DNA from 3 places in the Shewanella sp. K8 genome. Region 1 is predicted to be linked to each of the others. Evidence: predicted binding sites of a transcription regulator. Region 1 holds the regulator's gene; each other region holds the start of a gene.
What was found. Region 1 encodes sigma-54, which starts transcription at its own class of promoters, with help from an activator protein. Its sites were predicted from a motif close to GTTGGCACGNNNNTNGNNT; they were not measured.
Positions count from the first base shown of each region.

Region 2: a site for sigma-54 is predicted at 1,510-1,528, ahead of flgB (flagellar basal body rod protein FlgB). Genes of this name have one in related genera too.
Region 3: a site for sigma-54 is predicted at 3,005-3,023, ahead of ON072_RS05390 (YggN family protein). Genes of this name have one in related genera too.

Region 1 is NZ_JAPEHY010000045.1:8,431-18,196, reverse strand. Features, by position in the region: gene ON072_RS19055 (catalase family peroxidase) at 1-219, shown strand, start outside; gene ON072_RS19050 (transposase) at 335-568, opposite strand; gene ON072_RS19045 (OmpA family protein) at 1,077-1,739, shown strand; gene ON072_RS19040 (molybdate ABC transporter substrate-binding protein) at 1,929-2,720, shown strand; gene ON072_RS19035 (hypothetical protein) at 2,889-3,272, shown strand; gene mgtE (magnesium transporter) at 3,385-4,749, opposite strand; gene ON072_RS19025 (HPr family phosphocarrier protein) at 4,833-5,108, opposite strand; gene rapZ (RNase adapter RapZ) at 5,095-5,949, opposite strand; gene ptsN (PTS IIA-like nitrogen regulatory protein PtsN) at 5,946-6,389, opposite strand; gene hpf (ribosome hibernation promoting factor) at 6,392-6,679, opposite strand; gene ON072_RS19005 (RNA polymerase factor sigma-54) at 6,711-8,174, opposite strand; gene lptB (LPS export ABC transporter ATP-binding protein) at 8,270-8,998, opposite strand; gene lptA (lipopolysaccharide transport periplasmic protein LptA) at 8,995-9,528, opposite strand; gene lptC (LPS export ABC transporter periplasmic protein LptC) at 9,515-9,766, opposite strand, start outside.
Region 2 is NZ_JAPEHY010000031.1:3,882-13,647, forward strand. Features, by position in the region: gene ON072_RS15875 (chemotaxis protein CheV) at 1-408, shown strand, start outside; gene ON072_RS15880 (CheR family methyltransferase) at 553-1,386, shown strand; gene flgB (flagellar basal body rod protein FlgB) at 1,562-1,960, shown strand; gene flgC (flagellar basal body rod protein FlgC) at 1,963-2,379, shown strand; gene flgD (flagellar hook assembly protein FlgD) at 2,395-3,078, shown strand; gene flgE (flagellar hook protein FlgE) at 3,133-4,494, shown strand; gene flgF (flagellar basal-body rod protein FlgF) at 4,661-5,404, shown strand; gene flgG (flagellar basal-body rod protein FlgG) at 5,416-6,204, shown strand; gene flgH (flagellar basal body L-ring protein FlgH) at 6,217-6,891, shown strand; gene ON072_RS15920 (flagellar basal body P-ring protein FlgI) at 6,902-7,993, shown strand; gene flgJ (flagellar assembly peptidoglycan hydrolase FlgJ) at 8,019-9,029, shown strand; gene flgK (flagellar hook-associated protein FlgK) at 9,050-9,766, shown strand, end outside.
Region 3 is NZ_JAPEHY010000006.1:149,832-159,597, reverse strand. Features, by position in the region: gene trmB (tRNA (guanosine(46)-N7)-methyltransferase TrmB) at 1-483, shown strand, start outside; gene ON072_RS05400 (YggL family protein) at 506-829, shown strand; gene glsB (glutaminase B) at 829-1,743, shown strand; gene ON072_RS05390 (YggN family protein) at 3,086-3,889, shown strand; gene ON072_RS05385 (LysR family transcriptional regulator) at 4,205-5,152, shown strand; gene ON072_RS05380 (DUF885 domain-containing protein) at 5,594-7,453, opposite strand; gene hemW (radical SAM family heme chaperone HemW) at 7,670-8,806, opposite strand; gene rdgB (RdgB/HAM1 family non-canonical purine NTP pyrophosphatase) at 8,806-9,408, opposite strand; gene ON072_RS05365 (DUF4426 domain-containing protein) at 9,629-9,766, opposite strand, start outside.

The DNA of each region.
Region 1 (9,766 bases):
GATCCCTTACTGGACCCTTCACAGCAGTGGCCGGATAACCGGCCCAGAGTCGCCCTCGGGCGCCTGACCATAGACTCGGTTGCGGCTTCGGCCTGTGACAAGCTGAATTTTGATCCCAATGTGCTCAGTAAAGGGATTGCCGCCAGTGATGACCCTGTGCTGCGGCTGAGATCCGCGGCTTATGCTATCTCTTTCGGCAAGCGTCTAAGCGGCCAGTAACGGCAATAAAATGACAGGAACGAACCTTAAAAATGTAGCGCTTTATAGTTGTTATATGTACATTTTTTATCGTTGGGGGCGATAACAGTGTGTCAGGTTCGCTCCTGTCGAAACTTTAACGGATTAGGGTAAACTCCTGGCTCAACTGACGAATGCGCTGCTGCAGTTGCAGCAGTTCTCCCATCAGCCGGGATTGCCTGGGCCTGCTTGTTGTTTCATTCTGTGCCAGCCATTGATAAACCTGTTTGGTGGAGATCCCATGCTGACGTGCAACGTCAAACATGAGCCTGCCGTTTTGGGTCACTTCCTTAATGGCTTGCTGTCGCAGCTTCTGCTCGTTAATTTCCATACTGCCTCCTTGATGGTTCAAGAATGGTTTTCCAGAGCTGTGATTCCACCTCTGCTATTCCACATCCCATTGGCTGTAGCCCAAGTGCTTGAGGCAATGCCAGAGTGAATGCCAACTGCTGCGCATTTTCATCAGTGTTTTCATAATGACTCCTGAACAGTGGAATACTGCTTTATAGGTATGTAAGAAACATGCCAGTTTTTAATCTTCTTTTAATTTGTTGATATAAAAGAAAATTGATTCATTTCATTATTAGGTGTACCTGCCTGGCGCCACCCAATAGAGTGCAGTCTGCTCTATTTTGGGGTTTTACTTGATGTCAGCGCCGTGACACTTGGCTGACAATCCGGGTTAGGAAATGTCGGATTTGACTGAATCTATGCTGAACGCCGTGCGGATTTGCCGCCTCTATGGCCTCCGGGGGATTGTCTGCTTGAGGTGCTGCTATATACTTTGGCGCCAGGTAGGTTCCGCTTAGCTTGGAACAAGCAGACGAAGGAAAAATAACATGAAAAAGCGCGCTTTTCTGACAGCCCCTCTGTTGCTGGCAATGCTGGCAACTGGCTGTACCACTGTGAATCCTTATACCAATGAGCAACAGACTGCCAAGGCGACCAACGGAGCATTGATAGGTGCCGTAGCCGGCGCGGCCATAGGTGTGGCCTCCTCCAGCAAGAGCGACAGGGGCAAGGGAGCCCTGATCGGGGCAGCATCCGGCGCTGCCGTAGGCGGTGGTATCGGCTATTACATGGATGTGCAGGAAACCAAGCTGCGTCAGCAACTGGCGTCTACCGGTGTCAGTGTGACCCGGGTGGGCGATACCATAGTGCTCAACATGCCCAATGAAGTGACTTTCCAGGTCGATAAGACAGATCTCAGTAGCGGCGCCATGCGGGTATTGGACAGCGTAGTGCTGGTGGCCAAGGAATATGACAAGACTCAACTGAATGTAGTGGGTTATACCGACAGCAGCGGCTCTGAGTCCTACAACCTGAGATTGTCACAGGTTCGCGCCAGTGAGGTTGGTAATTACTTGATCCGTAAAGGTGTATCCGGACAGCGAGTATTGACCCAAGGCCGAGGTGAGGCCAGTCCAATCGCCTCCAATGCCACCCCTCATGGACGGGCACAGAACCGTCGGGTAGAGATTATTCTTAGTCCTCTCGGTTAAGATTTTAAGTTTAAGGGTCGCTTAGGCGGCCCTTTTTATTGGGTCAAATTGTCCCTTTCTTCGGTTCTCCTTGTCAGATGGCGTGATCTTGAGGGGAATTTATGACAAGTTTTGCCGTGGTGCGTTGATTTGTGATGCGGTTTGGTTGAGTTTAGCGGCATCTGTATCTTATACACCGGAGAAAAATAAATGAAAAAGAGCGTCTGCTTACTCGCCCTGTTACTGCCCGCCTTCTCTCAGGCGGCGGATCTGGAGTTCAGGGCCGCGGGAAGTTTGAAGACCGCCATGACGGATGTTATCGCCAGTTATCAGGCCGATGGCGGCGTTAAGGTCAATGCCCAGTTTGCCCCTTCAGGCTTGCTCAGAGGCCGAATTGAACAGGGCGAAAAGGTCGACCTGTTTGCTTCGGCCAATATGAAACACCCACAGAAATTGATGCAGGAAGGCAAGGGCGCGCCTGTGGTGATGTTTGCCCGTAACCGCCTGTGCGCCCTGGCGCAAGATAATGTTCCTCTGACGACAGAGAATATGCTGGATACTCTGCTGGACAGCAAGATCAAGCTGGGCACCTCCACTCCCAAGGCCGACCCTGCCGGTGACTATGCTTTCAAGGTGTTTGACCGCGCCGAAGCTATCAAGCCCGGTAGTCAGGCCAAACTGGCGGCCAAGGCTCTCAAGCTGACCGGTGGCGCCGACAGTGCCAAGGCGCCGAAAGGCAAAAATCCCTATGGCTGGGTGATGGCCAACAAACAGGCGGATGTATTTTTAACCTACTGCACCAATGCCGTATTGGCCAAGAAAGAAGTGCCTGATCTCAAGATAGTGGCGTTGCCCGAGTCGCTGGCAGTGGGTGCCAACTATGGCATGCTGGTGCTGGATAAGGCCGACTCTGCCGCCTGGCCACTGGCCATGTATATTCTGTCTCCCAAGGGACAATCCATTCTGGCCTCTTATGGCTTTGAAGCACCGCTTAAGCCCTAAATCTCTATCCGGCGGAAGCGGGTTTTACTCTGGAGATATGCGAGTCAGTTGCTCTGAACTGACTCGCACTCTCTTTATAGGTATTTCACGTTTTTTGGCCAAATCAGCTTGCACGGGCAATTATTATCCTTCTAAAGTAGGGCATTATGTCCTTGTCAGGGGGGGAGCATGCTCGAAACCAAAGGCTTACCGATAGCGACAGATTATCTCGGCGACGAGGTGAGATTTATCCGCCTTTGTTATGACAGTCAGGGCTTGGATATTGAACTGAGTGTTGAGGGCTGCCGGGCATTGGTGCACTTTGACTCTGTGGTTGGCTTTCGGATGCTGGATGAAGGCGATCTGATGGAGTTCTGGACCGAGTGCAGCCTCTCCAATGGCTGGTTGTTCCGTATCTCCAACGGTGGCTGGTATCGCCAGGAGGCCGAACGCAGCGGCTTTATGGCCAGCGCCAATCTCAAGTTGCAGGAATATCTACTGGTGAGCCGCAATGAGTGTGTCTCTGTCTTCTGTGAACAGGATGAACCCAAGGTGCACTGGCTTAAAGACTGACCCGCTATCTTCCACAGTCAGAGGACGAACCTGGGCGCCCCCTGCTATTTCTGCAATTCATCTAGGCCAGAGCTTCAGGCTATCAACACCAAGCCTTCAGCCCATTAGAGCCTCAGCTCATTAAAACGAGAGTCGCCAACCCCAGGAAGGCGAACAGGCCTATTACATCCGTCACAGTCGTCAGCACCATGCCGCCGGCCAGCGCAGGGTCTACATTGAGCTTTTTCAGGATCAGCGGAATACTGGCACCTGCGAGACCGGCTACCGTCATATTGATCAACATGGCGCCGCCAATAAGGGCGCCGAGTGCCAGATCGCCTTTCCAGATCCACACGGCAGTGAATACCAGCGCCGACCACAACAGGCCATTGAGAAAGCCGATGGCTAATTCCTTGCCGATAAGCCAGCGGGAGTTGCTCTGACCTATGTGGCCGAGGGCGATACCGCGGATCACCAGCGCCAGTGTCTGGTTACCGGCAACGCCGCCCATGCTGGGCACTATGGTCATCAGAATCGCTATGGTGGCAAATTTTTCCAGCGTGCCTTCAAACATATTGCTGACCGAGGCGGCCAACAAGGCGGCAAACAGGTTGAAGGTCAGCCACAAAGAGCGGCGAAAGGCGCTCTTGAACACGGGACCGAAGGTGTCTTCATCATCGTCCATCCCCGCCATACCCATCATGGAGTGTTCGGCGTCTTCACGGATAACGTCCACCACGTCATCAATGGTGATCCGCCCAAGCAGATGGCCTTCACTGTCGACCACTGGCGCCGAGACCCAGTCGTGGCGTTCAAACAGTTGGGCCACTTCATTGTCCGGCATGGTGACGGGAATGCTCTCAAGTTCGGGATCCATTATGCTGCGGATTCCGGCGGTGGGATTACAGGTTAGCAGGCTGGAGAGCTTGACGCCGCCGAGTAATATGTCGCGCCTGTCCACCACATAGAGGGTATCAGTGGCTTCAGGCAATTCGCCTCTTTGGCGCAGATAACGCAGCACCACATCGACATTGACGTCAGGCCTCAGGGTCACAGTATCTGTATTCATCAGACTACCGGCGCTGTCTTCCGGATAAGAGAGCGCCTGTTCGACCCTGGCTCTGTCCTGGGCACTCATGGAGTGCAGTACCTGCTTGTAGAGGGTATCGGGAAGGCTTCGCAGCACGTAGGCCAGGTCATCGGTATCCATACCCGCGGTCGCTCGCGCCAAACGCTCAGGACTCATCAGGCTGATCAGCTGGTCTTTCATATCCTCACCCAGCTCTTCGAGGATCTCGCCGCTCTGCTCCTGATCCACCAGTTGCCAGAGTACCTGACGGGTACGCGGCGGTGAAGATTCGAGAATAAAGGCGATATCCGAAGCCGTCATTCGCTGCAGCATGTCGCGCACATGCACGAACATACCACTGCTAAGAGCTTGGTTTAGTTGAGTAAGACGTTGTTCTGTCAGCTCTTGGTCGAGCGCTTCTATTGGCATGCAGTTCCCCCTGTGATGCAAAGCGAGGATATGTTACCTCAATACAGGGGGGTTATAGAAACAAAGAGTGCAGCACTAAGGCTTTAGCTGGCTTCGTCGAAACGGGCGTTGATCAGGGCGCAGATAGCGTCCATCGCGGGTTCGGCATCCGGGCCTTCGGCGATGAGGCGAATACTCTTGCCTTGGCCGGTTTCCAGCATCAAGAGCCCGAGCACACTGGCGGCCGAGGCTTTTTTCTCGCCTTGGATTAGGGTGATATCGGCTTCGAACTCGCTGGCCAGCACCGCCAGCTTAGTGGCGGCGCGGGCATGCAGGCCCAGCTTATTGACTATGGTGACTTCCCGTTCAACCTTTGCCATTACTCAGCTCCCGGTGACGGGCCTGTACCTTGTGTTTGCTGTTGCCAAAACGCTTGGCGAGCTGCTCAGCGACATAGACAGATCTATGCTGGCCGCCGGTGCAGCCTATGGCTATGGTGAGGTAACTGCGGTTGTTGCGTTCCAGGTGCGGCAGCCAGGTTTCCAATAGATTTTCTATCTGCCAGATAAACTTGTTCACCAGTGGCTGGCGGCTGAGAAACTCCTGCACAGGTTCATCCAGCCCGGTCAGTGGCCTGAGCGCCGGCTCCCAGTGAGGGTTGGGCAGAAAGCGCACATCAAACATGAAGTCGGCTTCCTGGGGCATACCATGCTTAAAGCCGAACGACTCGAAGTTGATCACCAGTTCTTTATCGACGCTGCCAAGCAGAATTTCCCGCACTGTGTCACTGAGTTCATAGATGTTCAGCGCCGAGGTGTCTATGTAGTGATCCACCAGTTTCGACATGGGTTCCAGCAGCTTGCCTTCGAGCTTGATGGCGTCCTGTAGTGAGACTTTGCTCTTGGACAGGGGGTGCAGTCTGCGGGTTTCGCTGTAGCGCTTCAGCAGCACTTTATCGGAGGCGTTGAGAAAGAAGCTGGTCAGTTGGGTGTTTTCCGGCAAGGCCGCCAACTGTTGTTCCAGCACCTTTTCCTGATCCGGCATATTGCGCACATCTATGCTGATGGCGACCAGATCATTGCTGCCACGGAGGTTTTCCAACAGGCTGCCAATCATGGGCAGGGGGAGATTATCCACACAGTAGTAACCCAGGTCTTCGAGTACCCTGAGGGCAACGGATTTTCCGGAACCGGAGCGGCCTGAGACTATGGCGAGTTTCATCCTGTGATCACCTGATAGAGTTCTGTTTCGTCGCTGGATTTTCGCAACTGCTTGAGTATCGCCTTATCGCTGAGCTTTTCAGCCATGGCGGATAGGGTACTCAGGTGTTGCTGACATTGATCTGCGGGCACCAGGAGGGCGAACAGTATGTCCACCGGCTGGTTGTCTATGGCATCGAAGGCGATAGGCTCTTCGCATTTGACCAGCACGGCAATCGGCTCTGTAATGTCCGGTAGTCTGCCATGCGGAATCGCAATACCATTACCTATACCTGTGCTCCCCATCTTTTCGCGGGCCAAAAGGCTTTCAAAAATCGCTTGAGAGGAAAGGGTGGGGTACTGGGCGCTGGCGAGATCGCTAATCAGCTCCAGTACCTTTTTCTTACTGCCCGGAGTGGCACAGGTAGTGCACTCCGGCCGCAGGATGGTACTCAGTTCCATCGTTAGTGTTTTGTCAGCTTTTCTTTGTGTTTAATGACCTGACGATCCAATTTATCAATCAGAACGTCGATGGCGGCATACATGTCGGCATGTTCAGAAGTTGCATAGACTTCGCCGCCTGTGAGGTGGATCTTGGCTTCGGCTATCTGTTGCAGTTTTTGTACATTGAGCACAACGTGCACATTATTGATCTGTTCGAAATGGCGTTCAAGTTTAGAAAACTTACTTTCCACGTAGTCACGCAGTGAGTCGGTGATCTCGATATGATGTCCTGTCAGGTTGATTTGCATAGAAAGATTCCTCCAATTTCCAACTGTGGATTTATAAACTCTTACGCTGGTTCGACGGTGGTATCATCATAGCCTCGCGATACTTGGCTATGGTGCGTCTTGCAACGTTGATTCCCTGTTCTGCCAGAAGTTGCGCCATCTTGCTGTCGCTCAAAGGCTTCTTCTGGTTTTCCGCTGCCACGAGCTTCTTGATAAAAGCCCTGATCGCCGTGGAAGAGCATTCTCCGCCATCTTCGGTGCCGACATGGCTGGAGAAGAAGTACTTCAATTCAAATATTCCCCTGGGGGTATGCATATACTTTTGAGTGGTGACCCTGGAGATGGTCGATTCATGCATCTCGACCGCCTCGGCAATATCGTTGAGCACCATGGGTTTCATGGCCTCTTCACCATATTCAAAAAATCCCTGCTGGAACTGCACTATACAGTTGGCCACCTTGAGCAGGGTGTCGTTGCGGCTCTCCAGGCTCTTGATAAACCATTTGGCTTCCTGAAGATGACCACGAATAAACTGGCTGTCTGATTGACTGCGGGCGCTACGGGCCATGGCAGCATACTGCTGATTGATCCCGAGTTTGGGCATACAGTCCGGGTTGAGTTCCACTACCCAGCGGCCGTTTTTCTTCCAGACGCTGACATCAGGGATCACATATTCCTCGTCCATCGGCTGCACCAGCAAGCCGGGGCGGGGATTGAGACTCTGGATAAGGTTGATGGCGTCACGCAGCTGATCTTCCTTGAGCTTGGTCTTGCGCATCAGGGTGCGGAAGTCGCGGGCGGCAATGAGATCCAGGTGTTCGTCAATCAACAAGCGGGCGTCGGCCAGATGCGGGGTGTCTGCGTTGAACTGTTGCAACTGGATCAGCAGGCATTCGCGCAGATCTCTGGAGGCGATGCCGACAGGATCGAAGTGCTGGATCCGCTTGAGTACTGCCTCGACTTCATCGAGCTCAATCTCAGGGTTGCCCATGGCTTCGAGGATCTCCTCTGTGCTCTGGGTCAGATAACCCTGCTCGTCGATGGCATCAATAATGGCGGTGGCAATGGCGTCGTCGGTATCGGAAAACGGGGTCAGGTTCTTCTGCCATTCCAGATGTTCATAGAGCCCTTCGCTGGTTTCACCCTGGAAGGGCATATCATCTTCACGGCCCATGGCCGGCCCCGAGGCACTGGCGGCGGTAAAGACTTCGTCCCAGGTGGTATCCATAGGTAATTCATCCGGCATAGACTCATTGTTCAATGCCTCTGAGGTTTCTACCGTGGAACCATCTTCCTGCTTGGCGCTCAACTCGCCGGCGTCGTTTTCCTTGTGGTTGTCGTCGATAGCGTCATCCTGGTTGTCCTCGGCCATTTCCAACAGAGGGTTGGCTTCCAAGGCTTCCTGGATTTCCTGCTGCAGCTCAAGGGACGACAGTTGCAGCAGGCGAATAGCCTGTTGCAACTGAGGTGTCATGGTCAACTGTTGACCCAGTTTGAGCTGGAGTGACGCTTTCATTATACCGCTAATCCCTACTCGTTATTTTTCAAGGAAAAAATTCAATAATAACAAACTATAATACCCGGAATTGCCACCGGAAGACATGATCCTAACTATAGCCTGAATTGTTCGCCTAAGTACACAGCGCGCACTTGCTGGTTGTCCAAGATTTCAGCGGGTGTGCCCTCGGCGATCAACTGCCCATGGCTGACTATGTAGGCTCGCTCACAAACGTCGAGTGTTTCGCGAACATTGTGGTCTGTGATCAGCACCCCCAAACCGCGGGATTTAAGCTGTTCGATGATTTTCTTGATATCGATAACTGAGATGGGATCCACACCGGCGAACGGCTCATCCAGCAGAATGAACTGTGGATTGGCGGCCAATGCCCGGGCGATTTCCACTCGGCGGCGTTCTCCGCCGGAGAGGGACATCCCCAGGCTGTCACGTATGTGGGTAATATGGAATTCTTCCAGCAACTGTTCGAGCTGTTCCTCGCGCTCGTCGCTGTTGAGTTCTTTGCGGGTTTGCAGCACGGCCATGATGTTGTCATGCACCGACAGCTTGCGGAAAATACTGGCTTCCTGTGGCAGGTAGCCTATGCCTTTACGGGCTCGCAGGTGCATGGGATCCAAGGTCAGCTCGTCGTCGTCAATGAAGATACGGCCCTTGTCACTCTGTACCAGCCCAACCACCATATAGAAGGTGGTGGTCTTGCCAGCCCCGTTGGGGCCCAGCAGCCCCACGATTTGGCCGGTATTGACCGACAGGCTGACGTCTTTGACGACGTTGCGTTTCTTGTAACTCTTTGCCAGATTCTGTGCCGTCAGGGTGCTGGTCATTGCGGCTCCTGCTGCTGTTCTTTCTTATTGAGATCCTGATAGTTTTCCGGCTGGATAACAGTGGTTACCCTGTCTTGGCCTTTGCCGCTGCTTTCCGCTTCCAGCTGCTGCTTGTTGATGTCGTAGACTATCTTCTCTGCGGTCACTTCGCTGCCGTCTTGTTCTACTTTGGCCTGGCCCAGCAGGGTCATGATACGACTGTCTATGTTGTAGTGGATCTCTTTGGCCTTGGCACTGGCCAGACGGCCGTCTTCCAGTTTCTGGGTATAGGTAGCGGGTGAGCCCTTGGCCACCAGGATCCGCTCGCCACTCTTGTCTTCTGTGTAAGCCGTGAGTTCATCGGCCAGCAGTTTTAAACTGCCCTGGGTGACTGTGACAGGCCCGCCGTATACCACACGCTTGTTTTTGATATCGGCAAACTGATTAGCGGCGCTGATCTCTACTTTTTGCAGCAGATCTTCTTCAATGGCCACCGCCGACAGGCTTGTGATGCACAAGAGGGCACCGATAAAAAGCTTACTTGGTTTCATAGGTTCCTTTCACCTGACTGGTCAGCTTCACTTGCTGAGCATTGAGATCGGCGTACAGGCCGGATCCCTTGATATTAAAGTCTTTGCCTTCGATCAGGATCTCGCGATCTGAGGTCATGATCATGGTGTCCAGATCCAGCTCCACATAACTGGTTTTCAGGCTCTGGATCGGTTCATTGGGGCTAATGGCGTCGATGATAACATTATTTTCAAGTACCACTCGGTTACTCTTGCGATT
Region 2 (9,766 bases), on a different contig from region 1:
ACAATCGACAGAGAGCAGCACTATCATATTATGGTGATTGACGACTCTTCGGTGGCCCGTAAGCAGATCATTCGGGCGCTGTCTTCGTTGAACCTGCAGATAGATACCGCCAAAGATGGTCGGGAAGCGCTGGATAAGTTGAAAAGTATCGCGTCGGAGATGGACAATGTCGCCGATGAGATCCCGCTGATTATTTCAGATATTGAGATGCCGGAAATGGATGGCTACACCCTGACCGCCGAGATCCGTGATGATCCCAAGCTGAAACATATCAAGGTGGTGTTGCATACCTCGTTGAGTGGGGTGTTCAACCAGGCCATGGTGCAAAAAGTGGGCGCCAACGATTTTATTGCCAAGTTCAACCCCGATGAATTGGCATCGGCAGTTAACAAGCATCTGAGTTTATAGTCGCTGTCTGCTGTGGATTTTTATGACTATAGTGAGTTTGATGTCTTGTGTTGCAAATGGGGCTGGGGTATAACGCTGACCCAGTTTTTAAATGGCGCTGCATTGAGTTGCAGCGACGTTTTCACGGATAGTTAGGACACTAAGGTGCCAGATAAATCTCTCGCAGAAACTGAGTACAATCAATTCAGGCTGTTTCTTGAACAGCACAGTGGCATTGTATTGGGTGAGAACAAACAGTATTTGGTTCGCAGCCGTTTGGCGCCTTTGATGGGGAAATATGGCTTGCCATCCCTGTCGGACGTAGTTAAGCAGTCGATGCGGCCCACCGAGCGTCAGTTACGCGCTGAAGTCGTCGATGCCATGACCACCAACGAAACCCTCTGGTTTCGGGACAAGTATCCTTTTGACCTGCTCGGCAATACATTGTTGCCCGGTTATGCCAAGCTGGGGCGGCCGTTGAAGATTTGGTCGGCAGCCTGTTCATCCGGCCAGGAACCCTATTCACTGGCGATGACAGTGCTTGAATATCAGCAGCGTAAGCCGGGGGCTTTGCCGGGTGGCGCCATGATTCAGGCCACAGATTTGTCGCCGTCCATGCTGGAGCGTTGTAAAAACGCCGAGTACGATAAGCTGGCGTTGGCCCGCGGCCTGTCTGAAGAGCGCAAGCGTCAGTTTTTTGAAGCCCTGCCCAACGGCAATATGCGGGTTAAAGACAATGTGCGCCGTTTGGTGAGTTTTCGGGCCCACAACCTGCTTGAAAGCTACACCTTACTTGGCAAGTTCGACATCATCTTTTGCCGCAACGTGCTTATCTATTTTGCGCCGGAGGCAAAGGCAAAAATACTGCGGCAATTTGCTGCCGCCCTTAATCCCAAGGGGATACTGTTTTTGGGCGCCAGTGAATCGATTGCCGGGTTGACCGATGAATTCGACATGGTGCGCTGTAACCCAGGCATCTATTATCAAAAGAAAAATTAACCACCTAATCATTTGATTTTTAATTAAATAGTTTGAAAGGCTCGTCAACTTGGACGGGCCTTTTCTGTTTTACCTTTCACCCTAACGGCCATCATCTTCGTATCTGTTATCCTCCACTCTACATCTGGCACAAAGCTTGCTTTGTTTTTGTCGAGTCATTGGAGGAGGCGGTTTTATGGCGATCAGTTTCGATAAGGCCCTTGGCATACATCAATACACTCTGGGCATTCGCGCCCAGCGTGCCGAAGTGCTTGCCAGCAATATAGCCAATGCCGATACCCCACATTATAAGGCTCGGGATGTTGATTTTTCCTCGGCGTTGCAGGCGGCAAAAGGGCGGCAACAGGGGATGAGCATGGCGGCAACTTCTGAAAAGCATTTCGACCTCAAGGCGCTGACAGCCCAGCATGTGCAGTATCGGGTACCGGATCAACCGGACACGGGTGACGGCAATACTGTCGATATGCAAAAAGAGCAGCAGGCCTTTATGCAAAATGCGCTTGAATATCAGATGTCGCTTGGGTTCCTCGACGGTAAGTTCGCCGGGATGAAAAAGGCATTGAAAGGAGATTAATCATGAGCTTGTACAATATCTTCAATGTTGCGGGGTCGGGAATGTCGGCGCAGTCTGTGCGCTTGAACACCACAGCCAGTAACATAGCCAACGCAGATTCCGTCTCTTCCAGTATCGATAAGACCTACAAGGCGCGGCATCCCATTTTTGAGGCCGAGCTGGCCAAGGCCAATGGTCAACAGCAGCAAGGCGCTGCGGTAAAGGTTAAGGGCATAGTGGAAAGCGATAAACCCTTGTTGAAAGAGTATTCGCCGGATCATCCCATGGCCGATGCCGATGGTTTTATCTACAAACCCAATGTCAATGTAGTGGAAGAGATGGCCGATATGATTTCCGCCTCCCGCTCCTATCAGATGAACGTCCAGGTGGCCGATGCAGCCAAGTCCATGCTGCAGCAGACCCTGAGAATGGGCAAATAAAGGGAGACATAGCCCATGAGTGTAAGTTCAGTTAACCCCTTCCTCGACAGCATAAGTGTCAAAGGGGATTCGGAGACCAAGAAGAGCAATAACCAGCAGCTGACCCAGGAAGATTTCTTCTCGCTGCTGAGTAGGCAGTTGTCGATGCAGGATCCTTTCAAGCCTGTGGACAACGACCAGATGATTGCCCAGATGGCTTCGTTTTCTACCGTGGATGGTATCTCCAAGCTCAACGAGGAGATAGTTAACCTCAACACGGTAATGACCTCGAGTCAGGCTTTGCAGGCATCTGGCCTGGTGGGGCAGAAAGTGTTGATCCCGGCGGGCACCGGCTATGTTTCCGAGGAAGACCCGACCCTCAAAGGGGTGATCACATCGCCAGAGAAAATGCCTTCCATCAAGGTGACTGTTGAGGATGAAGCCGGCCAGGTAATAAAGACCTTTGATGTGGATGGCAGTGCCGGCGGCAACATAGACGTGGAATGGGACGGCTTGGATAAGGACGGTAAACCCGTTGAGGCCGGTATCTACACCATGAAGGCCAGCGGGGTTGTCGATGGCAAGTCCCAGGATCTTATTGTCAGTGCCTATGCCCACGTGACCAGTGTATCGCTCAACTCGGCCAGTGGCGCTGTGTTGAACTTAAGAGGTATTGGCGGGATCAGACTGGCCGACGTGCTGGCTGTTTCCGAAGTTTAATTCTGTTTCTGCCCCGGCTGCGCCGGACAGTATCTGAAAATCATGAGGTGAATTATGTCTTTTAACATTGCTCTGAGTGGGATTGCTGCGGCGCAGAAAGATCTCAATACCACAGCCAACAATATTGCCAACGTCAATACCGTCGGCTTTAAAGAATCCCGGGCCGAGTTTGCCGATGTTTACGCCAGCTCGATTTTCTCCAACGGCAGAACCACAGTGGGCGGCGGTGTGACCACCACTCAGGTGGCGCAGCAGTTCCACCAGGGTAACCTGAACTCCACCAACAATGCGTTGGATTTGGCGATCAACGGTGGCGGTTTCTTCGTGACCTCTCCCAATGTGGGCAGTCAGGATTACTCTTTCACCCGCGCCGGTGCCTTCAAGCGTGATGAAAACGGTTTCCTGGTCGATGCCGCAGGTAACTTCCTGCAGAGCTTCCCTGTTGATAAAGACGGCAACTCCACCTCTGTGAGTTTGACCACTACCAAGCCGGTGCAGATCCCGGATACTGCCGGTAGCCCGCAGAAGACCAATAATGTCGGCATCAGCATGAACCTGGATTCCACCCAGGCCACCAAAGATCCGGCGCTGTTTGACCCATCCAAGTCAGACACTTTCAACAACTCAACCGCAGTGACCATTTATGACTCCCTGGGTAACTCCCACACCTTGACCACCTATTTTGTGCGTCCGGACAATGGTGCCTACACGGGCGAGAGTAACTGGGTAGCTTATTATGCTATCGACGACAAGCCGGTCAATCTGGGCGGCGGCGCTGGCAGCTACCAGACAGATACTGACGGTGACGGTAACCCGGATGGTACAGGCACAGCGCAAACTGCTGGTGGCTGGACTGGCGCCGTGCTCAAGTTCAACGATGTCGGCGGTTACATAGGTTCAGATCCTGCGGTGATCACCACAGAGCAGTTGGGTGTTGGCGGTGCCAATGTTCTCGGCCCTGCGGCGGACGGAACCCAGACAATAACCATAGACTTCAACAACCCGACCCAGTTCTCGGAAAAGTTCAACGCCACTGAATTGACGCAGGATGGGGTGACTGTGGGTCGTCTGACCAATGTGGAAGTGGGTACAGACGGGTTGATCTCAGCCAAGTACAGCAATGGCTCGACCGTGCCTTTGGCGCGGGTGGCACTGGCGCGTTTCTCCAATGAACAGGGTCTGAGCCAGGTAGGTAACACCTCCTGGAAAGCGAGCCTGGACTCAGGTGCAGCGCTGGCCGGTGAGGCCAACAGTGGCGTGTTCGGCAGTATCCGTTCCTCAACGCTGGAACAGGCCAACGTCGACCTGACCACTGAGCTGGTGGACCTGATTTCGGCTCAGCGTAACTTCCAGGCCAACTCCCGTACTCTGGAAGTGAACAATACACTGCAGCAGACAGTACTGCAGATCCGCTAATGCTTCCTGCGCAAGACATTGCCGCTACGGCAATGTCTTGCCGCTTCTCCCTGTACATACTCCCAAGTTACTGAAGTTCTTCTGTTGTCACTGCGCTCGATTGCTCATTTTATTGGCACGATGTTTGCTTTTACCTGAATAGGTAAAAAGATTGACGGAGCAGCAGGTGGACAAACTTCTCTATGTCGCCATGACTGGCGCCAAACAAAACATGAATGCGCTGGCGGTTCGGGGTAACAACCTGGCCAATGCCAACACAGATGGTTTCAAGTCAGACATGGCTCAGGCCCGTGCTATGCAAGCCTTCGGTGAAGGATTGCCGACCCGGGTGTTTGCCATGACAGAGTCGCCCTCGGCCAACTTTCAGTCCGGTCCTATCAAATCGACCGGGCGGGATCTGGACATAGCCATCAAAGATCAAGGCTGGATTGCGGTGCAGGCAGCCGATGGCAGCGAGGCCTACACCCGCTCCGGCAGTCTGAGTTTTGACACCACAGGTTTACTGCGTAACGACAGGGGCAACCCGGTAATGGGCGATAACGGCCCGATAGTGCTGCCGTTGCCGATAGACAAAATCCAGATTGCCACCGACGGCACCATCTCCATTCGTCCCCAGGGCGCAACCGCCGAGGTGATTGAAGAGGTGGGCCGCATCAAGCTGGTCAACCCGGGCAATCAGAACCTGATGCGCGGTGAAGATGGTTTGTTCCGCACTCTGGACGGCAATCCGGCTGCCGCCGATCCCTTTGTGAATGTGGAAAGCGGCGCTGTGGAAGGCAGCAATGTCAATGCCGTGGATGAAATGGTCAACCTGATTGAGCTGCAACGTCAGTTTGAGCTGCAGGTAAAAATGATGAAAACCGCAGAAGAGAACGACAAGTCGTCCGCTTCATTGATGCGCATTAGCTAGGAGTAATTGATATGCATCCCGCGTTATGGATAAGTAAGACTGGGCTAGATGCCCAGCAAACAGACATCTCGGTGATTTCAAATAACGTCGCTAATGCCAGCACCATAGGCTACAAAAAGGGCCGGGCGATATTTGAAGACTTGCTGTACCAGACGGTCAATCAGGCCGGTGGTATCAGTGCTTCCAACACCAAGCTGCCCAATGGCCTTAACCTGGGCGCAGGTACCAAGGTGGTAGCCACCCAGAAGATTTTCTCCCAGGGTAATCTGCAAACCACAGACAACGCGCTGGATATGATGATTGAAGGCCCGGGATTCTTTGAAATCCAACTGCCCGATGGCACCACAGCCTACACTCGCAACGGCCAGTTTACTCTGGATGATACCGGCCAGATAGTGACTTCCGGCGCCGGCTATGTGCTGCAGCCTGCCATTACCATTCCGGACGATGCCACCAGTATTACCGTTTCCGCCGAAGGTGAAGTGTCGGTTAAAACCCCGGGCGCCGCCGAAAACCAGGTGGTGGGCCAGCTGACCATCTCTGATTTCATCAATCCGTCCGGCCTGGATCCCATAGGGCAAAACCTCTATCTGGAGACGGGCGCCAGCGGTACCCCGATTCAGGGCACGGCTTCGCTCGACGGTTTGGGCTCCATTCGTCAGGGCTCGCTGGAAACCTCCAACGTTAACGTGACCGAAGAGCTGGTTAACCTGATTGAGAGTCAGCGGATCTACGAAATGAACTCCAAAGTCATTTCGGCCGTAGACCAGATGCTGGCCTACGTGAACCAGAATCTGTGATGAGGTGATGTGATGAAACCCTTGTTCCTTATCATTCCGGCTTTGTTTCTGGGGGCTTGCACTGCTACCCAGAATAAACCCATAGCCGATGATCCCTATTATGCGCCTGTGTATCCCGAAGCACCGCCAACCCGGATAGCGCCGACCGGCTCTATTTATCAGGATAGCCAGGCGTCTTCGCTTTACTCGGATCTGAGGGCGCACAGGGTAGGGGACATCATCACTGTGGTGCTGGTGGAGTCAACCCAGGCGAAGAAAAGCGTCGGTAACAAGATCAAGAAAGGCTCGGACATGTCGGTGAACCCGCTCTATATGGGCGGCAGCAATGTCACCATCAAGGGCAATCCGCTGGATTTCCGTTACGGCGACAGCATGGATACCAATCGCGAGGCCGATGCCGATCAGAGCAACAGTCTCTCCGGGCAGATCTCGGCCAATGTGATGCAGGTGCTGGGCAATGGCAACCTGGTTATTCGCGGTGAAAAGTGGATCACCATCAACAATGGCGACGAGTTTATCCGGGTCACCGGCATTATTCGGCCGCAGGATATTACTCCCGAGAACACCATAGATTCGCCCAAAGTCGCCAATGCCCGTATTCAATACAGCGGAACCGGCACCTTTGCCGATTCGCAAAAGGTGGGCTGGCTGAGCCAGTTCTTCCTCTCTGACTGGTGGCCTTTCTGAGGATAAGCTCATGAAAATCAAATTAATCATGGCACTTGCCTGTTTGCTGGTTTCCCTGCCGGGACAGGCCGAGCGCATCAAGGATATCGCCGATATCCAAGGGGTCAGGGATAACCAGTTGATAGGCTACGGTCTGGTGGTCGGTTTGCCGGGCACCGGGGAGAAGACCCGTTACACGGAGCAGACCTTCAAGACCATGTTGAAGAATTTCGGCATCAATTTGCCGGATAACTTCAGGCCCAAGATCAAGAATATTGCCGTGGTGGCAGTGCATGCCGATATGCCACCCTTTATCAAGCCGGGACAAACCCTGGATGTGACGGTATCGAGCCTGGGTGAAGCCAAGAGCCTGCGCGGCGGCACTTTGCTGCAGACTTTCCTGAAAGGGGTGGATGGCAATGTATACGCCATCGCCCAGGGCAGTCTGGTGGTTAGCGGTTTCAGCGCCGAAGGGCTTGATGGCTCCAAAGTGATCCAGAACACGCCAACCGTGGGCCGCATTCCCAACGGCGGCATAGTCGAGCGTGAAGTGGCCAGCCCCTTCGGCAATGGCGATCACCTAACTTTTAACCTGCACAGAGCCGATTTCTCCACCGCCAAGCGCACCGCCGATGCCATTAATGGCTTACTCGGCCCGGGTATGGCACGGGCGCTCGATGCTTCTTCCATTCAGGTCAGTGCCCCCAGAGATGTGTCGCAGCGGGTATCTTTCCTGGCCACCCTGGAAAATATTCAGGTTGAGCCTGCCGATGAATCGGCCAAGGTGATAGTCAACTCCCGCACCGGCACCATAGTGGTCGGCAAGGACGTAAAACTCCTGCCGGCGGCAGTGACCCATGGCGGCCTTACCGTCACCATTGCCGAAGCGACTCAGGTTTCTCAGCCCAACGCCCTGGCCGGTGGCCAGACTGCGGTGACCAGCAACAGCACCATAGATGTGGCTCAGGACAATAGACGTATGTTTATGTTCAACCCGGGCACTTCCCTCGATGAGTTGGTGCGGGCGGTGAATATGGTCGGCGCGGCGCCATCGGATGTGTTGGCCATCCTCGAAGCCTTAAAGATGGCAGGGGCTTTGCATGGTGAACTCATCATCATCTGATTAATGGCACATTGGTTTATCGACTATGAACAAAATGGCTGATGCTTCGCAATTTCTGGATCTCGGTGGGCTGGACAAGCTCAGAGCCCAGGCGCAGCAGGATCAAAAGGCGGCGCTCAAGGAAGTCGCGCAGCAGTTTGAAGGCATCTTTGTGCAGATGTTGATGAAAAGCATGCGTGATGCCAATGCGATATTTGAATCCGACAGCCCGATGAACAGCCAGTACACCAAGTTCTACGAGCAGATGCACGATCAGCAGATGTCGGTGGAGCTGTCGTCCAAAGGCATGTTGGGGCTGGCGGATCTCATGGTGCAGCAGTTGTCACCAGAAAACTCCGGTATTACCCCGGCCTCAGTGCTCCGCGGTGATGTCGATAACCGCAGTGTCGCGGCCTTAAACGGCGGCCAGACGGAGAAGATATCCGGTGTTGAAGCTGCTGCGGCCAAAGCATCCGTGCTGCCAAGCAATGACAGCCTGCAGCAGGTATTGAGCGGCAAAGTATTGCCGTCATGGCGGCAGGCGAGGCCGGCAATCGGCAGCCAGGAAGAGTTTGTCAGACAGCTTTATCCCCATGCCAAGGCCGCTGCCGATGCTTTGGGGACTCAACCCGAAGTGCTGCTGGCGCAATCGGCTCTGGAAACCGGTTGGGGCCAGAAAATGGTCCGTGGCCATAAAGGCGAGTCCAGCAACAACCTGTTCAACATCAAGGCCGACAGGCGTTGGCAGGGCGAGAAAGCGGCAGTGTCGACCCTGGAATATGAGCAGGGCACAGCTGTGCGGCAAAAGGCGGACTTCCGGGTGTATGACAGTTTTGAGCAGAGCTTTAACGACTTTGTCAGCTTTATCTCCGACAACGATCGTTATAGCCAGGCGCGCAAGATGGCCGCCAATCCCGGCGAATTTATCAAGGCACTGGCCGAGGCGGGATACGCCACGGATCCTCAATATGCCAACAAGGTGATGAAAGTGCTGGATACCATCAAGGCTGATTTTGGCCAATTGTTGCAGGAGTTCGGCTCAAAGCCGGGCCAGTAAAGGTGCAGGAGCGATAACCCATGTCTATGGATCTGTTCAGTATAGCCCGCAGCGGGATCCTGGCCGCCCAATCACAATTGGGGGTGACCAGTAACAATATTGCCAACGTCAATACCGAAGGCTATCACCGTCAGGTGGCAATTCAGGGCACCTCCACCTCAATGCGTCTTGGCAATAACTTCTATGGCACAGGTACCTATGTGCAGGAAGTTAAGCGTATTTACAACGATTATGCCGCCAGAGAGCTGCGTATCGGCCAAACAGGGCTCAGTGCCGCCGAGGCCAGTTACACCAAGCTCAGCGAGCTGGATCAGCTGTTTTCCCAGATAGGCAAGGCGGTGCCAGCCTCATTGAATGACTTTTTCTCCGGCCTCAACAGCTTGGCTGACTTGCCCTCTGATCTGGGGATCCGTGGCTCTGTGCTCAACTCGGCCTCGCAACTGGCGCAGAATCTCAATCAGATGCAGAGCCATCTGAGTGGTCAGGTGCAGCAAACCAATGATCAGATTGAAAGCATTACCACCAGGATCAATGAGATCAGTAAAGAGATGGCGCAGATCAATCTTGAACTGATGAAGACGCCGGGTAACGATGCGCAGCTGTTGGATAAGCAAGATGCCCTGATCCAGGAATTGAGCCAATATGCCGAAGTCAATGTGATCCCGCTGGAAAACGGTGCTCGCTCCATCATGCTGGGCAGCTCCTTTATGCTGGTATCCGGTGAAGTGGCCATGACC
Region 3 (9,766 bases), on a different contig from region 1:
ACCATGGCCAAGGAAGCCCCCGAGCTTAACTTTATCGGTATCGAAGTGCACAAGCCTGGTGTGGGCGCCTGTCTTGCCGATGCCGGCGAAGCCGGAGTCACCAACCTGAGAGTATTCCATCACGATGCCATGGAAGTGCTGGAGCATGCCATTGCCGATAATTCTCTGGCGCGGCTGCAGCTGTTTTTTCCCGACCCATGGCATAAGAAACGCCACCACAAGCGCCGCATAGTGCAGCCGGCCTTTGCCGAGTTGGTGCGTCGTAAACTGAAAATTGGCGGTGTGTTCCACATGGCTACCGATTGGGAAAACTACAGCGAGCATATGCTGGAAGTGATGAATGCAGCCCCCGGCTATCGCAACCTTTCCAGCGATGGCACTGTAGTGCCACGCCCGGATTACCGTCCGTTGACCAAGTTCGAGGCCCGCGGTCAGCGCCTGGGTCACGGTGTTTGGGATCTGATGTTCGAACGTACAGAGTAATTACACCTGAGGGAGAAGCAGTATGGCTATTCGCAGTCGTCGTTTGCGCAAGAAGTTGCGTGTTGATGAATTCCAGGAGTTGGGATTTGACGTTAGTTGGCGTTTTGCCGACTCTGTGTCGGAGGAACAGATAGATCCCCTGGTCGACCGTTTTATTGATGAAGTCATAGAACCTAGAGGCTTGGGCTTCCACGGTGGCGGCCACAGAGAATGGGAAGGCATTATTGCCACCCAAAGAATTGGCAAGTGCACCGAAGATGACAGAAGCGCAGTCAAGGCATTCTGGGAAGCTCAGCCAATCAGCGAGTTGGAAGTTACTGAGCTGTACGACATTTGGTGGAGTTAATCCCGGACGAGGCCTTGCTTGAGCAGGTGCTCGACAGGGTTCGCCCTCTGATTGGCCAGGGTAAGGTGGCGGATTATATTCCGGCCCTTGCCCGGGTCAATGCCAACAAGCTGGGGATTGCCGTCACTATGGCCGACGGCACCACAGTGGGGGCAGGGGATTATTTAGAGCCTTTTTCCATTCAAAGTATTTCCAAAGTGTTCAGCCTGACACTGGCGCTGACACTCTATGAAGAAAGCGAAATCTGGAGCCGGGTAGGCAAAGAGCCGTCGGGTCACTCATTTAATTCTCTGGTGCAGGTGGAGTTGGAGCGCGGCATTCCCCGTAATCCCTTTATCAATGCCGGTGCGCTGGTCATAGCCGACTTGCTGCAGAGCCGCCTCGGAGCGCCCAAGCACAGAATGCTGGAAGTGGTTCGCCGTTTGGCGGGTAATCCGCATATCTGCTACGACAAGGTGGTGGCCGATTCCGAGTATCAGCATAGTGCCCGCAATGCCGCGATTGCCTATCTGATGAAGTCCTTCGGTAACTTCAACAATGATGTGGATACTGTGCTGCGAAGCTATTTCCATTACTGCGCCTTGAAAATGAGCTGCGCCGATCTTTCCCGGGCCATGATGTATCTGGTCCAAGGCGGTAAGGCAATGGATGGCAAAGAGCTGATATCACCGCTGCAGAGCCGCAGACTCAATGCGCTTTTGGCTACATCCGGGCTTTATGATGGCGCCGGTGAGTTTGCCTACCGGGTCGGCATGCCGGGCAAGAGTGGTGTCGGTGGTGGTATAATCGCCGTGATCCCCGGTGACATGTCCATCTGTGTCTGGTCGCCGGAGCTTGACCGCAGCGGCAACTCACTCGCCGGAACGGCAGCGCTGGAGCAACTCAGGCTGGCCGTTGGCCGCTCAATCTTCTGATCCCAAAGGCAGCATTCCGCTGCCTTTGTTTTTTACGCCATACCATAGCTTTCAGCCTAAAGTTGCATATTAAGCGCTTGCCGGGTTTCCGGCGACGGATGTTTCTCATTGCCTGCCGCAGGCTTATGCACAGGCGATCCTGTGACTCGGCGTTAATACGTCCTTGTAGCCTCGACGAAAACATCTGACCTACATGGACGTAGGAAATGCCGAATTTGTCGGGAACAGAATTCGGCCTTGTTTTCGACGGTCACAGTTCCGCCTGTGCCAGGGAAATAGGCGTATGTTAGTGGGTATATAAGCAATTTCAAGCAACGCTATGATTGCAGAATTGCACCAAATTCCCCTCGGTGTCGCCGAAAGCCGTTGGCGCAAATAACGTGGCTGAGGCATGGATGCCGAAGCAGCGTCAGTCGAATCAGGGATGAGCGTCTGAAGCGGTAGTTATTTGCGCCATTAGGCCGAGGGGCTTTCGACACCGTGTGGGGCGGCAAGGGAGATCCAAGAGGGGATTGCTGTTGATCCCTTCTTGGTCGGGTGTGGGGCGAAGCTCCACGACTTTAGGCCGCTGGCACAGCGGCTATCATGGCTGCCAGCTAAAAGTTACTAATTAGTATTGGCAGGGCCTCCGGCGACGGATGTTTCTCATTGCCTGCCGCAGGCTTATGCACAGGCGATCCTGTGACACGCTGTTAACCCATCCTTGGGCGCTCGACGAAAACGTCCCTGTTTTCGACGGTCACAGTTCCGCCTGTGCCTGGAATTAGGCGTATATCTGCAGCTCAAAACAACTCTGTGTGGGAAGAGTTGCACCAATTCCCCCTTCGGAGCCGCCGCTGGCGTTGTTGCAAATTGGCGTAGCCGAGACAGGGATGTCGAGGCTCGAAGGTCGAGCAAGGATGCGAGTCCTGAGTGTAGCCAATTTGTTTCATAAGCCAGCGGGGATTTCGGCTACGTCGGGGTGTCCTTGGGGATGCAAGGGGCTTTGGACAAGCAAAGCCTCTTGCTCGGTGTGGTGTGGAACACCACGACTTTAGGCCGCTGGCACAGCGGCTATTATGGCTTTTAATCCCGAATGCAGTGAAGAAAAGGAACAGTCTAGGCCATCCAGAGCTTTCCCTGTTAAACCTTTCTTTGGTTTCTTGTGTCTTATTCATCATAACGGCTACAAGTTGGTAAAATTTGCCACTCCTAGATGGTGGATTTTCATATTTTGCTGCCATACTTGATATTTATTCTTTTAGTATCAGTTAATTATAACTTTGGCACAAAGTCTGCTTTATTCTGAGCCATAAGCGGTAACCAAGTTTACTCGGCAGATTAAAACGAGAGGGAAGACAGAATGAAACAAGCGATTGGTGGAATATCTTTGGTGTGTGCACTGTTTGCGGCGGCGCCTGCTATGGCGATCAACTTTGAGCCAAGAGATGAGCAATGCGAGATGTCACTCAACTACGACATCTCACTGGAACCCAAGAAGCTGAGTGTCAGTAATCAAGGGAAAGAACACTATCGAATTGAGCCGGGCCGCCTCTACGTGGAAGGTGAAGAAGTGGCCTTGAATGCCGAGCAGAGCAAGCTTGTCAACGAGTACTCGGATGCCATGGCTCAGCAGTTACCCGAAGTCATCTCTTTGGTGGAAGATGCCGTCATCATGGCGAGCGAGGCCGTGAGCATGGCCCTGACACCACTCTTGGGTGATGCCGCCGGTGCCAAGTTGGATGAAACCATGGACAGTCTGCAACAGAGAGTCTATGAAGTGGCTCATCGCAATGGTGACCAGTACTTCCTGGGGGCCACCGAAGAGTCGCTGGAAAACGCCTTTGGTGATGAGTTTTCCAAAGAAATAGAGCAACTGGTGCAGCAGTCGCTAGGCAGTTTGATGATGGCCATGGGCAGCGCCATGATGTCAGGTGAGGGCGAAACCTTTGATGAGAAGATCAATGCCTTCAGCCAGAAGATGGAAAAGATGGGCAAGGATATTGAAGTGCAAATGGAGTCCCGCGCCCAAGAGATGGAGCAGAGAGCCGACGCGCTTTGCGACAACTTCCAACGTTTGGTGGTGCTGGAAGACAAGTTACGCAAGCAGATCCCTGAGCTGGGCGAATTCCAGGTACTGTCCGGCAAGGTTGAACTGCAGCAATAAGATTTAAGCTGGTGATTCCCCCTGTATCTTCCCCTCCCTTGATACAGGGTTTTTTTATTGATTATCTGTTGATTATGCCATCACTGCGGCGGTTTTTTTGGCTCAAGGCTATCCTTGGGTTAGAGTCAATAAGAAAGAATTGGTATACTTCGCAAAAATAATAAAACTGACACCCAAGTCAGGACTCAGTGACTCTACCCAGTGCGCTTTCCAAAACCCGGCAGCCCACACCCCATTTTGGGGTCTTGACGGTGAGGCCCGTCGCTTTTCCAGGAAAGCTTTTACCAGTGTTGTAAACGGCTTAAGGCGACTTTCATGTTAGAACTGTTAGAACCTATCGCTATTTTCACTCATGTCGCCCGTGCCGGCAGCTTCAGTGCCGCGGCGCGCAGGCTTGGAATATCCAAATCCAAGGTCAGTACCCAGGTTGCCGATCTTGAACATAAACTCGGGATCCAGTTGATCCAGCGAACAACCCGTAGCTTAAGCCTCACCGAAGCCGGTAATCTGCTGTATGTGCAGGGGGAAGAACTGCTCCGGGATGCGGATCAGGCGGTGGCCAGTGTGCACAACCTCAATGATGCCACCCGAGGCGTGCTCAAGGTAGGGATCTCCCAGTCGTTCGGCACCATGCACATTATTCCGGCACTGCCCGAGTTTATGACTCGTCACCCGGATCTCGAGCTGCAGGTGAGCCTGTTGGACCATAAGGTTGATGTGGTCAGTGAAGGCCTGGATCTGCTGCTGACCATGTCAGAGCAACTGCCTCTGGGTATGGTGGCCCGCCCGCTGATGAAGTGTCAGTTCCTGTTGGTGGCATCCCCCGGGTATGTTGCGGCCCACGGTATGCCGGCCCGGCCGGAGCAGCTGGTGGAGCACAACTGTTTGGTTTACCACGGTGAATGGCATGAGCACAGCGTCTGGCAATTCAAGAAGGGCGATGACTACTGTGAGATAGGGGTTTCGGGTAATTTCAGAGTCGACAATGCGCCGGCGCTCAAGTCTGCCGCTGTCAGTGGGCTTGGGGTGGTTTATCTCGCCAGTTATCTGCTGGAAGATGAAATAGAAAAAGGCACTCTGGTTCCTCTACTTCCCGATTGGCAACTGACCCACCATCTGCCGCTGCAGGCGGTTTATCCAAGACGTAAACACTTGGCTCCCAAGGTGAGTGCCTTTATCGAGTTCATTAAGGATCACATAGGTACACCACCCTATTGGGACAAAAAATACGCAGATCTGTTTGCCCTGCGCCAGGAAAAATAAAGAAATATCGTTCTTATAATAGAACAATGAAAAACACTCAAGTTCCGCTTGGGTGTTTTTTGTTTTTATATCATATAGATATTGAGATTTTGTTGGTTTTTTTATCGCTTTATTGTTTAGTGAATCCTAAAGGTTTTTAATAATCTTGTTGCAGTCTGTTCTGAAATCAATACAATGGTTGCAGTTGATTCGGGTGGAACCAACATACGGGTGTGCCGTGGGACTGACCCCTCCTGCTGTAGACTGCTTGGTTCAACACAGAGTGTTAAGCCCTTATCAATGCCGACCCAGGTTTTCGAACTAAAACAATGTCGGCCTTAAAACCATCATCCTGATTTTGGTTTACCCCGGCCCAGGTGGCCGGGGTATTTTTATGCCTGTTTTCAGGAGGGAATCAAGCGCATAAAAAAGCCGCTCACGGGAGCGGCAGTTGATTCAATTTCAAGCCTGGCTTTGCGCGGCCACCCAGTCTTTTACTTCCTGCTCAAGTACATCCAGCGGCAAGGGGCCGTTTTGCAATACCAGGGTGTGGAAGGCGCGAATGTCGAAACGCTCACCCAGCGCCTCCTTGGCGTAGGCTCTAAGCGCAAGTATCTTGTTCATCCCCACCTTGTAAGCGGTTGCCTGCGAGGGCATAACTATGTGCCGCTCAACCATTTTTACTGCGTCAGATTCGGCATTGGGAGTGTTGTCCATGTAATAGGCTATGGCTTGCTCTCGAGTCCATTTCTTGGCATGGATCCCGGTATCTACCACCAAACGGCAGGAGCGCCATAGCTCCATCGCCAATCTGCCAAAATCTGAGTAAGGATCGCTGTAAAGCCCCATCTCCTTGGGGAAGTACTCACTGTAAAGGCCCCAGCCCTCGATATAAGCCGTGTAAGAGCCGAAGCGACGGAAGCTGGGAAGTCCTTCCAGTTCCTGGGCTATGGCTATCTGCATGTGATGCCCGGGGATCCCTTCATGGTAGGCCAGTGCCTCCATTTGGTATTTGGGCATAGCCATTATGTCATAGAGGTTGGCATAGTAAGTTCCCGGACGACTGCCATCGGCCGAGGGCTGGTTGTAGAAAGCCTTGCCGGCAGACTTCTCCCTGAAGGCTTCCACCTGTTTGACTATCAAAGGCGCTTTGGGCTTTATCTTGAACACTTCATCCAGGCGCGAGTTCATGTTATCGATAAGGGCGGTGGCCTCTCTCAGGTAGTCCCGGCGGCCGGCGTCATTGTCCGGGAAGTAGAAGCCCTCATTCTGGCGCATAAACTCGAAGAAGGCTTTGAGATCGCCCTTGAAGCCAACTTTGTCCATGATGGCGCGCATTTCGCCGTGGATCCTGGCGACCTCGTCCAGTCCTAATTGATGAATGGTATCGGCGCTCATCTCTGTGGTGGTGGTATTGGCCAGGGCATTGTTATAGAAGGCGCTGCCGCTCGGGAATTTCCAGACACCATCTCTGCTGTCGGCCCGTTTTTCCAGGGTTTCGAGATAGGCAATCAGCTTTTGGTAAGCTGGCCTCAATTGTTCTTTGAGGGCGATGGCGGCTTGATCCAGCAGTTTATCTTGGGTGTCTTCATCCAGCTTGAGTTTTGCCAACTTGCCCTTGAAGTCATCCCAGATGGCGCTGTCCGGCTCACCATCAAACGGCGCGCCATGAATAATATTGCGACTGTCTGAAAGTACGTGGGGGAATACGAATTTGGGGGCGATTATGCCTTCCTCGGCGCGAACCTCGAGGGCGGTGATCAGCTGCTCGAACAGCTCAGGAACCCCGGCTATACGGCTGATATAGGCGCGGGCATCGGCTTCGTCGGCTATCGAGTGTTGGTTTATCAACAGTGAGGGCACCAGCGAGTGAATGCCGTACATCTGGTTGACCGGGTAGTTGTAGTGGCGGAACTTATCATCGCGGATCTGGCGTTGCAGCTTGGCGGTCAACAGCTCCAGGCTCAACTTGCTCTGTGGGTCCAACTTTGTCGGATCCAGTTGTGACAGGCGCTCAAGCTGCTGCTTGGCGCGAGCAAGCGCGGCATCATCGGCTGCATCTCCCAGTGAGTCCCATTTGCCGTAATCTGTTTTGATACCAAGAAAGGTCTGCCGCACCGGGCTGGCGGCAACATCTTCGTTGAAGATGGCTTCAAACAGGGCGTTGGCTTTGGCGGATTCGGCCTTGATGACCTCAGGAGCCAGGTTTGATGCTTGGTTACTCTGCCCGGAGACGGAGGCTGGGGCGAGAAGGGGATAACTGCTGCTTAAAACGGCGCCAAGGGCCAGCGTCAACAGACTTTTTCTTATGGTTATAGGCATGGACAACTTCCTTTTTGCTTGGCAATGGCAGGCCTGATGACGATGGCCCGAGTCAGGAAAGACGCACAGAAACCGCGACTGCTATGGCTCATTTGCGTCTAAAGAAGTTAATCCTAATGAAATACGGTAATTAAGTATTGGCGTAAATGTTAGAAAATATTTCCTCTTGCTGCTTTCGCTTTGGCAGTAGCAAGAGGAGGCTAATAAGAGATGGAGTTAACAAAACTGCGACAGCAGATCGTTGACGAACATATGCCCCTTGTTGGTGAGCTTCCAGTAACCGGGAGTGATCTCCACCAGCCCGCGCTCGGCGGCCTGCTGCATGCCTTTATCCAGGGTGTTGGCCGCAACGCCGGTGCGCGCTTCAAATTCGCTCCAGGGGATAGGGCTCATCAGTCGCAGCCTGTTCATCAGGTACTCCAGCGCCCTGTCTTCTGGCAGTACATAGCTCTCCTCAAACAGATAATCCTCTGTGGCCAAGTATCCCTTTGGATGTTTTATCTTTACCGTGCGTACTATGCGGTCCTGCTCCGGTAGCGTCAGCTTACCGTGGGCGCCGCACCCAATCCCCAGATAATCACCGAACTCCCAATAGTTGAGGTTATGGCGGCACTGAAAACCGGGTTTGGCGTAGGCGGATATTTCATACTGCTGGTAGCCAAGGGCCGCAAGTCTTTGCTGGCCCTGTTCATAGATGTGCCAAAGCGCTTCATCGTCCGGCAGCTGCGGCGGGCGTGAATGAAACAGGGTATTGGGCTCTATGGTGAGCTGATACCAGGACAGGTGCGGAGGATTGAGCGCCGCCGCCGTGTCGATATCGGCCATGGCTTCTTCAAAGCTCTGGTTCGGCAGACCGTGCATCAGATCCAGGTTAAAGCTCTGGTATCCGGCTGCAGCAACGCCTTTGGCGGCGTTGACGGCTTCATCCTTGCCGTGAATTCGCCCCAGCAGGTTGAGCTTGTCTTTGGCAAAGCTCTGCACACCGATGGAGAGGCGAGTGACACCTGCGGCGCGGTAAGCGCTGAAGTCATCATGTTCCAGAGTGCCTGGGTTGGCCTCCATGGTGATCTCTATGTCATCGGCAAAGGCAATGCGCCGGTTCACGCCTTGCAGCAGTCTGCCTATCTGGGCAGCATCGAACAGAGAGGGGGTGCCGCCACCGATAAAGATGCTGTGCAGTTGCCGGCCTTGAACATAGTGCAGGTCGGCGTCGAGATCGCCAAGCAGGGCATCGACATATTCCTGCTGCGGCAGCTCACCCTGTTTTCCGTGAGAGTTGAAATCACAGTAAGGGCATTTCTGCACACACCAGGGAATATGAATATAGAGACTCAGCGGTGGCAGCGTCAGCATCAGCCGAGGATCCCCTGTTGTTTGAAGGCTTCAAGCAGCAATTTCAGCGCCTTGCCTCTGTGGCTGAGATGGTTCTTTTCATCACTGCTGAGCTCGGCGGCAGTTTGCTGGTAACCACAGGGAATGAATACGGGATCATAACCATGGCCGTTGTCGCCCTTGGGTTCAAAACCTATTTCCCCTTCCCAGGCGGCCTGGCAGATGATGGGAGTCGGATCCTTGGCATGACGCATATACACAAGTACACACTGGAAACGGGCTGTACGGGGGGCAGGCGTTGCCTCTATGGCGCCAAGCAGCTTGTTGTAGTTGCCTTCGGCCGTGGCGTTGGCGCCACTGTAACGGGCGGAGTAGATGCCGGGAGCGCCGTCCAGAGCATCAACTTCGAGGCCTGAGTCATCGGCAATAGCGGGCAGGCCGGTGATTTCGGCGGCATGGCGCGCCTTGATAATGGCATTTTCAACAAAAGTGGTGCCGGTTTCCGCCACTTCAGGCACATCGAATTGGTTTTGTGGCAACACCTCAATATTGAAGGCGTTGAACATCTCGGCGAATTCTTTGAGTTTTCCCTTGTTGCCACTGGCAAGCACTATCTGTTTCATCTTGGATTTTCCTTATTTCACAATGCCGGCAATAGTACCATTTTGCAAAAGAGTTTACTCACTCAGCGACAATGAAAAGGTGCGAAAACAAGTAGAGCCGTGGAAGGTTTGAGCCCTAATGGCTGTTGTCGTTTCTCTAAGTCGGCGGTCAATAGCCACTCGGGGCGGCCATAAAAAAACGCCGCTCATTCGGCGGCGCTCTATTGACGGAATGTACAGCTCAATCGACGTAGAATTTCTGTTTAAAGGCCAGAGTGGTGTTGAGCTCGTTGCCGTGTTTGATCAGGATTTGAAAGTTGATCTCCTGATCGTCGCGATAGGGCACCTCGGCAATATAGTAGATGGCATCACCCTCGCG